Regions from separate parts of the Specibacter sp. RAF43 genome, predicted to be linked through region 2. Evidence: riboswitches for the same ligand, from Rfam matches in the RefSeq annotation. Region 2 holds a riboswitch; each other region holds the start of a gene.
The links. A riboswitch is a leader RNA that binds a small molecule or an ion and turns the genes downstream of it on or off. The one in region 2 is predicted to bind S-adenosylmethionine.
Positions count from the first base shown of each region.

Region 1: it holds a riboswitch for S-adenosylmethionine, as region 2 does, so the genes downstream of both, AB4Y80_RS04920 (acyl-CoA dehydrogenase family protein) here and AB4Y80_RS00875 (hypothetical protein) in region 2, are expected to answer to the same signal.
Region 3: it holds a riboswitch for S-adenosylmethionine, as region 2 does, so the genes downstream of both, AB4Y80_RS10490 (OsmC family protein) here and AB4Y80_RS00875 (hypothetical protein) in region 2, are expected to answer to the same signal.

Region 1 is NZ_JBFREA010000006.1:17,037-21,465, forward strand. Features, by position in the region: gene AB4Y80_RS04915 (APC family permease) at 1-644, opposite strand, end outside; gene AB4Y80_RS04920 (acyl-CoA dehydrogenase family protein) at 664-1,935, opposite strand; SAM riboswitch class IV at 2,127-2,240, opposite strand; gene AB4Y80_RS04925 (DUF1990 family protein) at 2,311-2,892, opposite strand; gene AB4Y80_RS04930 (MmcQ/YjbR family DNA-binding protein) at 2,876-3,280, opposite strand; gene AB4Y80_RS04935 (dihydrofolate reductase family protein) at 3,277-3,873, opposite strand; gene AB4Y80_RS04940 (polysaccharide deacetylase family protein) at 3,910-4,429, opposite strand, start outside.
Region 2 is NZ_JBFREA010000001.1:195,676-200,104, forward strand. Features, by position in the region: gene AB4Y80_RS00865 (VIT1/CCC1 transporter family protein) at 1-579, opposite strand, end outside; gene AB4Y80_RS00870 (biotin/lipoyl-containing protein) at 916-1,146, shown strand; gene AB4Y80_RS00875 (hypothetical protein) at 1,251-1,538, opposite strand; SAM riboswitch class IV at 1,553-1,665, opposite strand; gene AB4Y80_RS00880 (sodium:solute symporter) at 1,686-3,215, opposite strand; gene AB4Y80_RS00885 (cupin domain-containing protein) at 3,457-4,041, shown strand; gene AB4Y80_RS00890 (hypothetical protein) at 4,164-4,429, shown strand, end outside.
Region 3 is NZ_JBFREA010000016.1:16,212-20,640, reverse strand. Features, by position in the region: gene AB4Y80_RS10500 (FAD-dependent oxidoreductase) at 1-807, opposite strand, end outside; gene AB4Y80_RS10495 (ABC-F family ATP-binding cassette domain-containing protein) at 1,302-2,939, opposite strand; SAM riboswitch class IV at 3,055-3,177, shown strand; gene AB4Y80_RS10490 (OsmC family protein) at 3,214-3,765, shown strand; gene AB4Y80_RS10485 (GntR family transcriptional regulator) at 3,874-4,429, opposite strand, start outside.

The DNA.
Region 1 (4,429 bases), on a different contig from region 2:
ATGGCGAACAACAGGGCCACCCCGGGGGCGCCGGAGAAGACCGTGGCGGGCACGGCAAACCCGGCGGAGAGCCCCTGCGGGCCGCCGCCGGCCAGGATCACGCGTGCGTCGAGCACCAGGACGATCAGCACCTCGGCCAGGAGCAGGACGCCCAACACCTTGCCGGAAAGCTCGATGTTGCGGTGGCCGAGCCAGGTGACGGCGGCCAGTGCGACGGCGGCCCACAGCCACCAGGGCAGGTCCGGGCCGCCGTAGGCGGTGACGACCTGACCGACGGCCGGGCCCAGCAGCCCGTAGACGCCGGCCTCGAGCGCCAGGTAGGACAGCAGTGCCACGAATGCGGCACCGGTTCCGGCGCGCCGGCCGAGCCCGCGCCGGATGTAGCTGGAAAACGCGCCGGCGTCGGGCACGTGCGGGGTCATGGTGGTGAAGCCGACGGCGAACAGCAGCAAGATGGCGGTGGCGGCCAGGAAGATCGTGGGCAGCCCTGCCCCGTTGCCGGAGGCGATGCCCAGCGGCACGGGACCGCCGATGACGCCCAGCGGCGAGGCGGCGGCAACAACAATCAGGACGATGCCGGTCACGCCCAGGCGCCCGGTCAGGCGGGGTGCGGTTTTTTCACTTTGGCGGGTGATGGTGGTCATGGGAGGAGTCTTTCGCGGGTCAGGCCGGTACGACGGCGGTCGGGTGCTGGTGAGTGTCGGCGCCGGCTTCGCCGATGGACCACACGTAGGGCGGCTCGGTGCCGTTGACCTCAAAGTCGCCGATGATGCGCGCCTTGTAGACGAACGGGTTGTGCGTGGCGACGGTGCGGGCGTTGCGCCAGTGCCGGTCCAGCTGCTTGCTGGTGCTGGTCGAGGAGGCGCCCAGGGCGTTGAACAGGGCCCCGGCGGCGTCGGGAATGAGGGTGCTCAGGACCACCTGCGCCTGCCCGGATTCCAGTTCGACGGCGATGTTCGCCGTCCGCTCCGCGTCCGCGTCCAGGTGCCTGGCCGCGTACACGTTGTCCAGGGACCGGGCGACGCGCAGCGTGGCGGCCTCGGCGACATACGCCTTGGCGCTGATCTCGCCCACGATCTGCAGGATCTGCGGATCCTCGCGCACCAGCGGGGCGTTGCCGTGGCCGAACACGCGGGTCCGGCCGCGGACCTGTTCGGCGGCGTCCGCCACCACCGCGCGCCCGATTCCGGCGAGGGTGATCAGCAGCAGGTGCTGGTAGACGGCCGTTTGGTACGGGAAGCGGTCGGCGAAGTCGGAGACGTTGGCCGGGTCCACCGGGGTGTTGTGGAAGGTGGTGGTGCCGCTTCCGGTCAGGCGCTGACCAAATCCGTCCCAGTCGTCGAGGGTTTCCACGCCCGGCGCCCGGGTGGAGACGACCACGGAAACCTCGGACCCGTCCGGGCGCCGAGCCGTGACGTCCACCCAGTCGGCGAAGATGGTGCCGGTGGTGTAGAACTTGCGCCCGGTCAGCAGCGGGGTGCCGCTTGAATCATCCAGCGTGGTCGCGGTGCCGCCCGCGCCCGGCTCCGTCCAGGCGCTGCCGGCGATCTCCCCGGCGGCGAACCGGCGCAGCCACGGTGCGCGACCGGCGTCGACGGTGTGGTGGTAGAGGTGTTCCTCGACCAGGGCAATATGGGCGCGCAGGGCCTGCGGGACGTTGCTGTCCGCGGCGGCCAGCTCGATCAGCAGGGCGGTGAATTCCTCCCAGCTTAGGCCGTTGCCGCCCAGTTCGGCGGGGATCCGGGCCCCGCCGAAGCCTGCGTCCCGGAGCCAGCCGATCTGCTCAAACGGCAGGGTGCGCTCGCGTTCGCGCACGGCGGCCCCGGCGGCGATCCGGTCGAATATGGGCCGGTAGATTGAGGCGGCAGCGGAAAAGGCCGACCCTCCGATGGTGCTCTCTATGGTGCTCTCATAGGTGCTCTGGGGGATGCTCATGGGTACTCCTGGAACGGGTCAATGGAATTGAATGCGGCCGCGGGCATGACCGAGCCGCACGCGGCGGGGGATTCCGGCTGCGCGGGATGGGCTGGGGGGCAACTCCGCGGGGTGCCGCGGTTGGGGACACCGGTCCCCTGCGGGCATGCAATTTGTGCTGGGCGCCTTTCACGGTTGGGACGCCGTCGGTGGCGCCGTACTTGCCGTCCGGCATGGCCGGACAACCAGATCATCACCTGGGGCACCCCGCTACGGAAGAGGGTTGCCGCCCGACGAGCCAGGGCTTGTCATCGGGACTCATGATCTTGGCTCAAGTATCCACACGTCCGCGGCGCATGAACAACAAATGTGAAGAAAGAGGTCGAAATGACGTTTTTAGACGAGCTTCGCGACGAGGGAGCGGGCGGCCCGCATGTAGCTCCTGGTGACCCCGCGCTGGGTGAACCTGGTGACCGGGGAGCCCAGCTTGAAGATCAGGCGCGAGGGTTTGCTGAAGGCCAACAGGCGGAAGTACACGCCGCCGTCGGGCGTTTTCATGGCGATGAACGACTCCTCGCCGAGCGCGGGGTGTCCCGGCAGTGTGCCGTAGCCGAAGCCGGCCAGCTCCACCTCCAGACCGTCCGTGCGCACGATCCCCGTCGGTTCCTCCGCCCACACGACCTCGCACGGGATGGGCACGCGCAGATTTCCGACGCCGAAGCCGCTCACGATCACGGCGCCCACGGCGGCGCGCGGCGGCGCCGAAACGCGCAGCCCCGCGCGGCGCTGAATTTGCCAGGTCATGATGCCGTCGGCCAGCGCCGTGAAGTCGGCGTCCCCGGTGCCCACGCGAATCTGCAGGTCCACGTGGTCAAAGCCGTCCGGCCAGTTTCCGGCACCCGTCGGTTCGCCCGCCAGGATGCGCGTGCGGCCCAGCTGCGGGTAGTTCAGGCCGCCCCGTTCAGTCTTCAGTGGCACGCGCACTCCATTTCAAGGCGTCTTGTTGCTGCCTGGGCAGTCCGGCCACCACCAGGTCGTAGGAATCCTCCAGCATGTCCAGCACCGTCCGGGCCTCCAGGCGGGTACAGTCCACGGAGTTCCAGTGCCGTTTGTTCAGGTGGTAGCCGGGCGTGATGGCGGGGTTGGCCAGGCGAAGCTGCGGCGCCAGCTCGGGGTCGCACTTAAGGCCCACCGACAGGCCCGGGCGGTTCAGGTTGGCGATGGCGAACATCTTGCCCACCCTTTGGGCGGAGCCGCTGGGCGCGAGCACCTTAAACACGGCCGTCTCCGGGCCGAACGGGTAGTCCTCGTAGGCGCCGGGCAGTTTCAGCGCGGCCGCACGGAGTCCGGCGCCCGTGAGGTTCATGCCGGCTCCGCGCCGGAGCCGGTCACGGTCCCGGCGTCCGTTTTCCGGACCCCGTAGCTCAGGGTCGCGAATTGGCCCTGTTGGAGGGCGCTGCGCAGCACCAGTCGGTCGGGGCCGACGATGCGCGGCAGCAGTGGCGCGCCTCCGGCCAGGAGCGCCGGTGCGATGGATACGGTGATTTCATCCAGTGCGTCGATGTCCAGGAACTGGCCGGCGAGGTCGCCGCCGCCCACCACCCACACGTCCTTCTCCCCGGCCGCGGCGACGATGTCCGGCAGGACGTTTTTGACGGAACCGCTGACAAACCGGACGTCGGCGCCGTCGGGCACCGGCAGCTGGCGGCTGGTGAAGACATAGGTGGGTTTCTCGCCGTAGAATTGCCGCCACTTGGCCGGGTTCTCCAGCAGCTTTTCCTCCCGGAGCACCCACTCATAGGTGGTGGAGCCTTCGACAAACACGCCCATGCCGTCCATGAGCCCGGCCAGGTCCGGCGCCTCCGTGGTGTCCACGGCAAAGAGCCATGCCAGCGAGTTCTCGGGATCGGCCAGGAAGCCGTTCATGGTGCTTGCGGTGTAATAGACAATCCGTGTCATGGCATCAACGTTACCGGGGCGCCGCCCGATGCGGGGCTACTTCACGCCCAGGTAATCCTCCAGCAGGACCACCTTCAACCCCGCCGCCTTCTGGGCCTTGACGAAGGCCGCCAGGTCTTGCGGGAATTCGGGCCGGAAGTGCATCAGCACGATGTCCCCCGGGCGCAGCGCCTGGCCCACCTGGTACTGCATCGACTTGGCGTTGGCCTTCGCCTCCCAGTCCACGACGGCCGCCAGGCCGCAGTCGGCCACGGCCTTGCGGACGGAGTCGGTGTAGGGGCCGCCCGGGGGGCGGAAAAACACGGGGCGCCGGCCAAAGTGTGCTTCCTCGAAGTCGGCCATCTGGCAGATTTCGGCCTTTTGCTGCGCGTAGCCCAGGTGGATGAAGCCCAGGTCGTGGGTCATCGAGTGGTTCTCCACCAGGTGCCCGGCCGCCAGGTAGCCCTGGTAAAAGTCGGCATGGCCGGCGATGAACGTGTGGGCCAGGAACAGGGAGGCCTTGATGCCGTTCTTTTCCAGCAGGGCCAAGTCCGATGCGCGCTTGATGGCTCCGTCA
Region 2 (4,429 bases):
CACGGAGACGTATTCCCCGGCGCCCATGGACAGGGCGCCCGCCAGCAGTCCGGCGATGCCGCTAAAGAGCACGACCTGGCTGCCCACCCCGGTGGCCGCCATGCCCATGACAAGGGACAGGTTGCTGACCAGGCCGTCGTTGGCGCCAAACACGGCGGCCCGGAAGGACCCGGAAAGCCGGTTGCGCCCGCGCGTGGCCAGGCCGCGGACCACCTCCTCATGGATGGCCTCATCCGCGGCCATGGCCCGGGTGGCATCGGTGTCGCTGGCGTAGGGGGACCGGGATTCGGAGCGCTGGGCCAGGGCCAGCACGAACACGGAGCCGAAGCTCCGGGCCAGGAACCCCAGGAATCGGTTGTGCAGGGACGCCCGCGCCGTGGTCAGGGCGTGCTCGCCGAGCAGCTCGGTCCAGTGCTTGGCGTGGCGGCCCTCGGCCTCGGCCAGCGCCAGCAGGATGGTGCGTTCCTCGCCGTCGCGGCGCTTGGCCAGGTCCCGGTATACGGCTGCCTCGGCCCGTTCATCGGCCAGGTATTGCCGCCAGCGCTTGATTTCCGCGGGCGTGGGGGTGCGTTCAGGCACGGCTCATACTCCTCAAGTCGCCCCCACTCTAGCGCGGATTCCCGCGGATTTCCGGCCGGTAAACCGGGCAAAATAGTTTCGGCACACCGGAACCGGGCGGGGTGCCGGGGCGGTTGCCGGGGCGCTGTTGCTCCGCACGGGCGCTGCCGCCCCGCATGAGCGCTGCCGCCCGCCAGCGTTTGAGTGGTTCCGCAGCGTCACTGCGCGGCGGCAGCGTCGATGCGGCTAAGTTCGGTGTGTGCCGGGGTGCCCATTTCTGTACGCGCGGGAACTCGAATAGGCTGTGTTGCCAATGGCCGCACGGACTGCGACCGCGATTTGGACGGTGGTACCTGCATGCGTGAAGTCCTGTTTCCGATGATGACCGGGGACGCGTCCGAGCCCGGCGTGGTGGCCACCTGGTATGTCGTGGACGGCGAAAAGGTGGAGGCGAGGCACCTGCTGGCCGAGGTCTCGATCAACAAGGTCGACGCCGAAATCTACGCGCCCGTGGCCGGTGTGGTCCGCCTTGCCGTGGACGAGGGCGACGAGGTGGCGCAGGGCGCCGTCATCGCCACCATCGAGTAACGCTGGGGGCGCCCGCCGAGTCAGTGGAAGACCGCCGAGACTCGCCCACCTTTGGTTCCGCCTCGGCGCGGACCGGCTACCTCGGCGCGAGCCCCGGCGCGGCCCTAGTGCGCCGCGAGCCGGAAGCCCAGGCCGCGGCCGGATCGGACCCCCGTCTGCGCCACCGTGACCACAAGGGTGCCGATTTCCGGGACCCATTGGGCGGGGCGCACGGCCTGGGCGAGCGCCGCGATCAGCTCCGCCGGCTCGGCGGACCAGTACAGGCGGTGCCCGGACGGGGTGAAGAATGAAACGGTGCCGAGGTTGACGTCCACGACGGGCAGCACGGGAATGCTGGCGGGGCGTTTCGGTGCGGCGGTTCGGGCGGTGGGGTTGGCTGATGCAACGGTCATGGCGTACGCCTTTGTGAGTGCTCTTGCCCGCCACTGGTTAGCCGCGGGCCGCTTCCTCATCCGAGCCACCCTGTGAACATGGGGTTGGCGTGCGGCCAGTCGGAGCTTGGCGCCGCATCTCTTGAAGCTGGCTACAAGGCTACCGGGTTAACGTGCGACGGCGGCCGGTGACGTAATAAACCGGGACCCTGCCTTGGCAGCGGACAGGGCCGCCTCGACGTCGTCGTCGTTGGAGTCCGTGGCGGCCGCGGCGATGCGGTCGTCCCAGGCCTGGCGGATGTGGGCCGGGGTGCGCGGGGTGGCCAGGGAAACGGCCACGTAGACCACCAGGGAGGCGATGAGGCCGTAGTAGATGGGCTCGTTCGCGTAGATGCCGTCGGCGCTGGGGATCAGGCCCGTGGCGTACAGGACCAGCAGGATCAGCGTCAGGGCGCAGCCAACGGCCATGGACCAGGCCGCGCCGAGGCCGGTGCCGCGCTTCCACGCCAGGCCGCCGATGATGGCCACGAGCAGGCCGCCCACCAGGATGTCGTAGGCGATGGTCAGGGCAAAGACGACGTCATTGACCAGGATGGAGATCAGCACCACCAGCACGCCCAGGCCCAACACGTACCAGCGGTTGGCGTTGATGTCATGCTCGGGGTTGGAGGTGTCGGAGGTGTCAATCGTCTTGCCGAACCAGCTGGCCACGAAGGGCACAACGTCCTTGCGGGCCACCGTGGCGGCGGCAATCAGGGCGCCGGAGGCGGTGGACATCATGGCCGCGACGGCGGCGGCCATGACGATGCCGCCAATGCCGATGGGCAGCAGGTTGGTGGCGACCTCGGCGTACACGACGTCCTTGCCGAGCGTGGCAACGTCAATTTGCGGCAGGGCCACGCGGGCGGCCAGGCCGATCATTGCCCCGGCCACGCCGTACAGGATGCAGTAGATGCCGGCCGTTGCGCCGCCCCAGCGGGCGACGGTGGGGGTCTTGGCGGTAAAGACGCGCTGCCAGATGTCCTGGCCGATCAGCAGGCCCAGGGTGTAGATGACGAAGTACGTGATGATGGTCTGGGCGCCAATGCCGTCCCACTGGAAGAACGTGGAGTCGACGCGGCTCTGGATGCCGGCCAGGCCTCCGGCCGCATTCCAGGCGAACGGGAGCATGAGCAAGAAGACGCCGACGGTCTTGATGATGAACTGAACCTGGTCCGCGAGCGTGATGGACCACATGCCACCGATCGTGGAATACACCAGGACGATTGCGCCGCCGACGGCGATTGCCAGCCAGCGGTCCCAGCCGAAGAGCACCACGAAGATGGTGGCGTAGGCGCCCGTGGACGTTGCCGAGATCATGACCGTGTAGGCGAGCATGACGATGCCGGACATCTTGGTGGTCTCTTGGCCGTAGCGCAGGCTCAGCATTTGCGAGACCGTGTAGATCTTCAGCTTTTGGATGGTGGGGGCAAACAGCAGGCTCAGCAGCAGGACGCCGACGCCGATGGCAACGACCAGCCACATGCCCGAGATGCCGAATTTGTAGCCCAGGCCCACGCCGCCCACCGTGGACGCGCCGCCCAGGACGACGGCGGCCATGGTGCCGGTGTAGAGGAACGGCCCCAGGCGGCGGCCGGCGACGAGAAAGTCGCTATTGTTCTTGGTGCGCGATTTTCCCCACCAGCCAAAGGCCAGCATGGCCACCAAATAGATGACGACTATGGCAATGTTTAGTGACACGTGTAGCTCCAATGTACTTATGCGGTTAATCCCCCGTTGGATATTGCCTCTAACGCAACATCTGTTGTCTATTAGGCTAAACTGTGATTGCAGTTACAGTCAACGCGGGCTGCACCGCCGGCCGTTTCGGAGACCGGCCCCGACGGAGTAACAGCCGTATAGAGTCACCTAGTGAGTCAACCGCCACGAAGGAGCGAACATGAAGGCCTTGCCAGTAGAGCCAAGCTCGGCACCCGTGGCGATCGGGTCCAGGATCCGCGCGGCCCGGCAGTCCCAGCGGCTCACCATCGAGCACGTGGCCGATGCCACCGGGCTGACCAAGGGATTCCTGAGCCGGGTGGAGCGCGATCTCACCTCGCCCAGCGTGGCATCCCTGGTGACCCTGTGCCAGGTTTTGTCCATTTCCATCGGCGATCTCTTTGCCGTTCCGGAGACGCACCTGACGCGCCGCGGGGAAGGTCCCCGCATTTCGCTCGGCGGCGAAGGCATCGTCGAGCGGCTGCTCACGGCCCGCTCGGAACGCCGCCTGCAAATCCTAGGCACCACCATTGAACCGTTTGGCCGGGGCGAGTCCGAGCTCTATGCGGTGGACTGCGACGTGGACGTCCTGCACATCATCAGCGGCGAGCTGACCTTGATCATGACCCAGGAATCCTACGACCTCAAGGCCGGGGACACGCTGTCCTTCCCCGGCCGGGAGCCGCATTCCTGGGTGAACCGCTCCGCCGCTCCCGTGGAGGCACTCTTTATCCTGGTGCCGGCCGCGTCCGGCTCCGGCGCGTAGCCTGCCGCCGGGACTTCCTAAGGCATAGCCGGGTTCCTCACGGCCAACTCAAAGCAAACGTGTGGATTGTTGAGATCAATACCCAGTGCCCAGAGTTGATGATTTGGAAGCGAGGACCCGTCATGACCGCAACCAAGAACGGCAAGAACGGGAAGAGAATTGCCGCCGCGGTGACGTCCGTGGTGGCCGTCGGCGCGCTGGGGGCGGCGGGCCTGGGCAGCGCCGCCCTGTACGCCACCATCACCGCGGCCAACGCGGCCAATGCGACAACCAACACCGTCACCCCGGGCACCGTGAAATCGGGCAGCACGCCAACCACGCCCGATACCATCGCCCCGGTGCTGCCCGGCGGCGACGGGAGCAGCCATTCACGTTCGGCGGGATCGTG
Region 3 (4,429 bases), on a different contig from region 2:
TACGACGGCGTCAAAGTCGCCCCGCGTGCCGTCACTGAAGTGGGCGCAGGTCCCGTCAAAGTGCGTGACGAGCGGACGCTCGACCGTGTTCTCCGGCCAGTCAAAGCCCATGGGGGCGCTGCGGTAGCTGAAGGTGACGGACCGGGCACCCATCTTGTGGGCCTGCATGCCGATGTCCTCGGCGGAGTAGCTGCTGCCGATCAACAACACCCTCTTGCCGGCGAAGCGCTCCGCGCCGCGGAAGTCATGGGCGTGCAGGACCTCGCCGGGGAAGCCGGCGATCCCGTCAAAGGCGGGGGCTGCGGGGACGGAGAAGTGGCCGGTGGCGACCACCAACTTATCGAAAACGTGGGTTTGGGTGGTGCCGGTGGGCAGGTCCTCCACGGTCAGGGTGAATTCCTGGGTGCCCTCGTCGTAGCTGACGAAGCGGGCCGCGGTGTTGAACGTGACGTACTTGCGCACGTCGGACTTTTCCACGCGACCCTTGATGTAGTCGAAGAGGACCGCGCGAGGCGGGAAGGAGGAGATGGGGCGGCCAAAGTGCTCGTCAAAGGAGTAGTCGGAAAATTCCAGGCATTCCTTGGGCCCGTTGGACCACAGGTGGCGGTACATGCTCGAATGGACGGGTTCGCCGTGGGCATCCAGTCCGGTGCGCCAGCTGCTGTTCCACTGTCCGCCCCAGTCGTCCTGCTTCTCAAAGCACATGATTTCCGGAATTTCCGCACCTTTTTGGCGGGCCGATTCGAACGCCCGCAGTTGTGCCATGCCGCTGGGGCCTGCACCAATGATTCCGACTCGCAATTTCATGCTGTGCTCCTCATTCACTGGATCTTCACCGGTCCGTTGTGACGCTGACGAGTCCACGCTCCGGATAGGCCGGTGGCCGAAGGCGGCGCACCGTGGCGGAGCAACAAGCGCAGGGTGCGCGGCGGCAGATCTTTCTGCGGCGGTGGTGCGGGCGGCATGGGCCGCCCGGGGCCCGGGCATCAATCCCACGACGGGAGACAGGGCCCTGTTCGGGACGTTGGCGTGGCGCGAACATCCCGGACTCGAAAGCAGGGCGCCGTAGATCCGAAGGCGGCGCCCCTGCTACCCATTGCAACATTTTAGGTATCTTAAGTCAAAGTCAATCGACCCTTAAGGTGAGCTAACTCATTGCGCGGACCTTCCCGCCACGGAGGCCGGGGATCTGCGCCTCAAGACGTGAATCGGGGGTGCCTTGTCGCGAAACCGGGGCCACCGCGCAAAATACCGCGGGGACATACCGGTCTCGCGCGTTGGTCCCGGTTTCGCGGAGCGGGCTACAGCTCGGTGACCTGCCCCCGGCTGACCTCCCAGCGGGTGTCGAGGCGGACATTTTCCAGCAGGCGGCGGTCGTGGGAGACCAGCAGCAGCGTGCCTTCGTAGCTGTCCAGCGCCTCCTCCAGCTGCTCGATCGCCGGCAGGTCCAGATGGTTCGTTGGCTCGTCGAGCACCAGCACATTGACGCCGCGGGCCTGCAGCAGCGCCAGCGAGGCGCGTGTGCGCTCACCCGGGGACAGGCTGCCCACGGCGCTGGTGACCTGGTCGGCCTTGAGCCCGAACTTGGCCAGGAGTGTGCGGACCTCGCCCTGGTTCAGTTCCGGCACCAGGGCCTCAAACGCCGCCCCCAGCGGAACGTTCTCCGGGAACTGGCTGCGCGCCTGGTCAATCTCGCCGACGGCGACGCTGGCACCCAGGGAGGCGACGCCGTCGTCCGGGGCTGTGCGGCCCAGCAGCAGCCGCAGCAGCGTGGACTTGCCGGCGCCGTTGGGACCGGTGATGCCGATGCGCTCCCCGGCGTTGACCTGCACCGAGACCGGTCCGAGCGTGAAGCCGCCCTGGGTGAGCGTGGCGGCGTTCAGCGTGGCGACCACGGAGCTGGACCGCGGCGCGGCGCCGATGCGCAGGTGCAGTGTCCACTCCTTGCGCGGCTCCTCCACCTCGTCCAACCGGGCGATCCGCGACTCCATCTGGCGCACCTTTTGGGCCTGCTTTTCGGAGGATTCCATGCTGGCCCGGCGGCGGATCTTGTCATTGTCCGGGCTCTTTTTCATGGCGTTCCGCACGCCTTGCGAGCTCCATTCGCGCTGGACGCGGGCACGCGAGACCAGGTCGGCCTTCCTGCCCGCGAATTCGTCGTACGCCTCGCGGGCATGCCGCCTAGCCACGGCGCGCTCCTCCAGGAACGCGTCGTAGCCGCCGTCGTACACGGCCACCTTGTTCTGGGCCAGGTCAAGTTCCACGACGGAGGTGATGCAGCGGGCCAGGAATTCGCGATCGTGCGAGACCAGCACCACCCCGCCGCGCAGGCCGGTCACGAACTCCTCCAGCCTGGCCAGCCCGGCGAGGTCAAGGTCATTGGTGGGTTCATCCAGGAGGACGACGTCGAAGCGGCTCAGCAGGAGCGCGGCCAACGCTACCCGGGCGGCCTGCCCGCCGGAGAGGCCCGTCATGAGGGTGTTCTCCCCAACCTCGAGCCCGAGACCGGCCAGGGTTTCCGGGAGTCTTTCGTCCAGATCGGCGGCGCCGCACGCGAGCCAGCGGTCCAGGGCGTCGGCGTACCGGTCGTCGTCGGCCGCATTGCCCGAACCCAGGGCCGCCGCACAGGATTCCATCGCCACGGTGGCGGCCGTGCACCCGGTCCGCCGGCCGATGTACGCGGCGACCGTTTCGCCCTCGATGCGTTCGTGCTCCTGCGGGAGCCAGCCGATGAAGGCGTCCCGCGGCGCGGTGCTCACGGTGCCGGCCTGGGGCGTGTCGGCCCCGGCGAGCAGCTTGAGCAGGGTGGATTTGCCGGCCCCGTTGGCGCCCACCACGCCCACCACGTCCCCGGGGGAGACGGTGAGGTTGAGGTTGGCGAACAAGGTGCGGTGGGCGTGGCCTCCGGAGAGGTCCTTGGCCACGAGCGTAGCGGTCATGAGTCCATTTTAGGAGGCGAACGCGCCCGGGCCGACCGGGCCGGCGTCGCCCATGTTGCCCCGCATGACGTGAGCCTTGAACCGCCCCGCTCCCGGACGCCACACTTGAGAGCAGAATCAAGAGTCCCAACCTCAAGGCCCTGGCCGGTTGGGCGGCAACCCTCATCACCATAGTGGGGTGCCCCAGGTGACGATTCGACGCCCGTCCGGCGCTGGACCGGGGGCGTAAGTATGGCGCGGCGCACGGCGCGCGCCCTCACCGTGAAGGAACACGATGTCTGAATCAACCCTTGCAGCGACCCCGGCCGACCTTGCCGCGGACCGCTCCGCCCGGCTCGCCGAGGCCGGCGCCTTCTGGACGCAGCGGATCACCCAGGATGCACAGAACGCCAGGCTGACCTATAAGGCGGCCGGCGTGGCCGTCGGATCCGTCGCCACCCGGATCAGTGCCGGCAAGCACCAGTTCACGGTGGATGAGCCCGCCGGTCTGGCCGGCGACGACGCGGCCGCCAGTCCCGTCGAATATGCCCTGGGCGCGCTCATCGCCTGCCAGGTGGTGGTGTACCGGCTGTACGCCGACCAGCTGGGCATCGTCGTCGACGACCTCACGATCGAGGCCGAAGGGGACCTGGACGTCCGCGGGCTCTTTGGCATCGACCCCTCGGTGCGTCCTGGATTCCAGGACGTCCGCCTGAGCGTGAAGATCTCCGGCCCGGAGTCCCAGGAACGCTACGAGGAACTGCGCCGCACGGTCGAATCCCGCTGCCCCGTGCTGGACCTGTTTGCCAACCTGACCCCGGTCAGCGCGGTCCTCACCAAGGTCTAGCCGGCCCGCTTGAGCGCGGCCGCCCCGCTTGGACGCTGCCTTCCCGCTCCTGCGCTGTTGCCCGACAGCGCTTGAGCGGGACGGCAGCGTTTTTGCCGTGGAGGTTGCTTACGCCTCGGCCGAACTCCCCAGCGACAGCCAGTTTTCCCGGCAGGCCAGTGCCGCGCCTTCGGCGTCGCCCAGACCGGCCAGCCGGATGATCTCGGCGTGTACCGTGACCGAATGCCGGGCCGAATGCGAGCCGAACCGCTGCCGTTCCACGCGCCGCAGCAACGGCAGGGCCTGTTCCAGGACGTCCGGGATCATGTCGTTGCCGCAGGCGTCGATGAAGACCGCGTGAAAGTCGTCGTCCGCGGCCAGGGCGCGCTCGACGTTGTCGTGCTCGAGGGCCGTCGCGAACCGGCCGTTGGCCGCCGTCATGGCCGCCAGGTGATCGCCCGTGGCGGCCGGGACGGCGAGCCGGGCCGCGAGTTCATGCATGGCGGCGACAACCTGCTGGGCGCCGATGGTGGAGGCCGGGTCGAGCGGCGCGACGATGGTGGCCCGGCCGGGCTTGGCGATGATCAACCCCGCCCGCTCGAGCCGGAGCAGCGCCTCCCGGATGGGGGTCCGGCTCACGCCCAGCCAGGCCTCGAGTTCGGGGTCCTTGAGCCGTTCGCCGGGA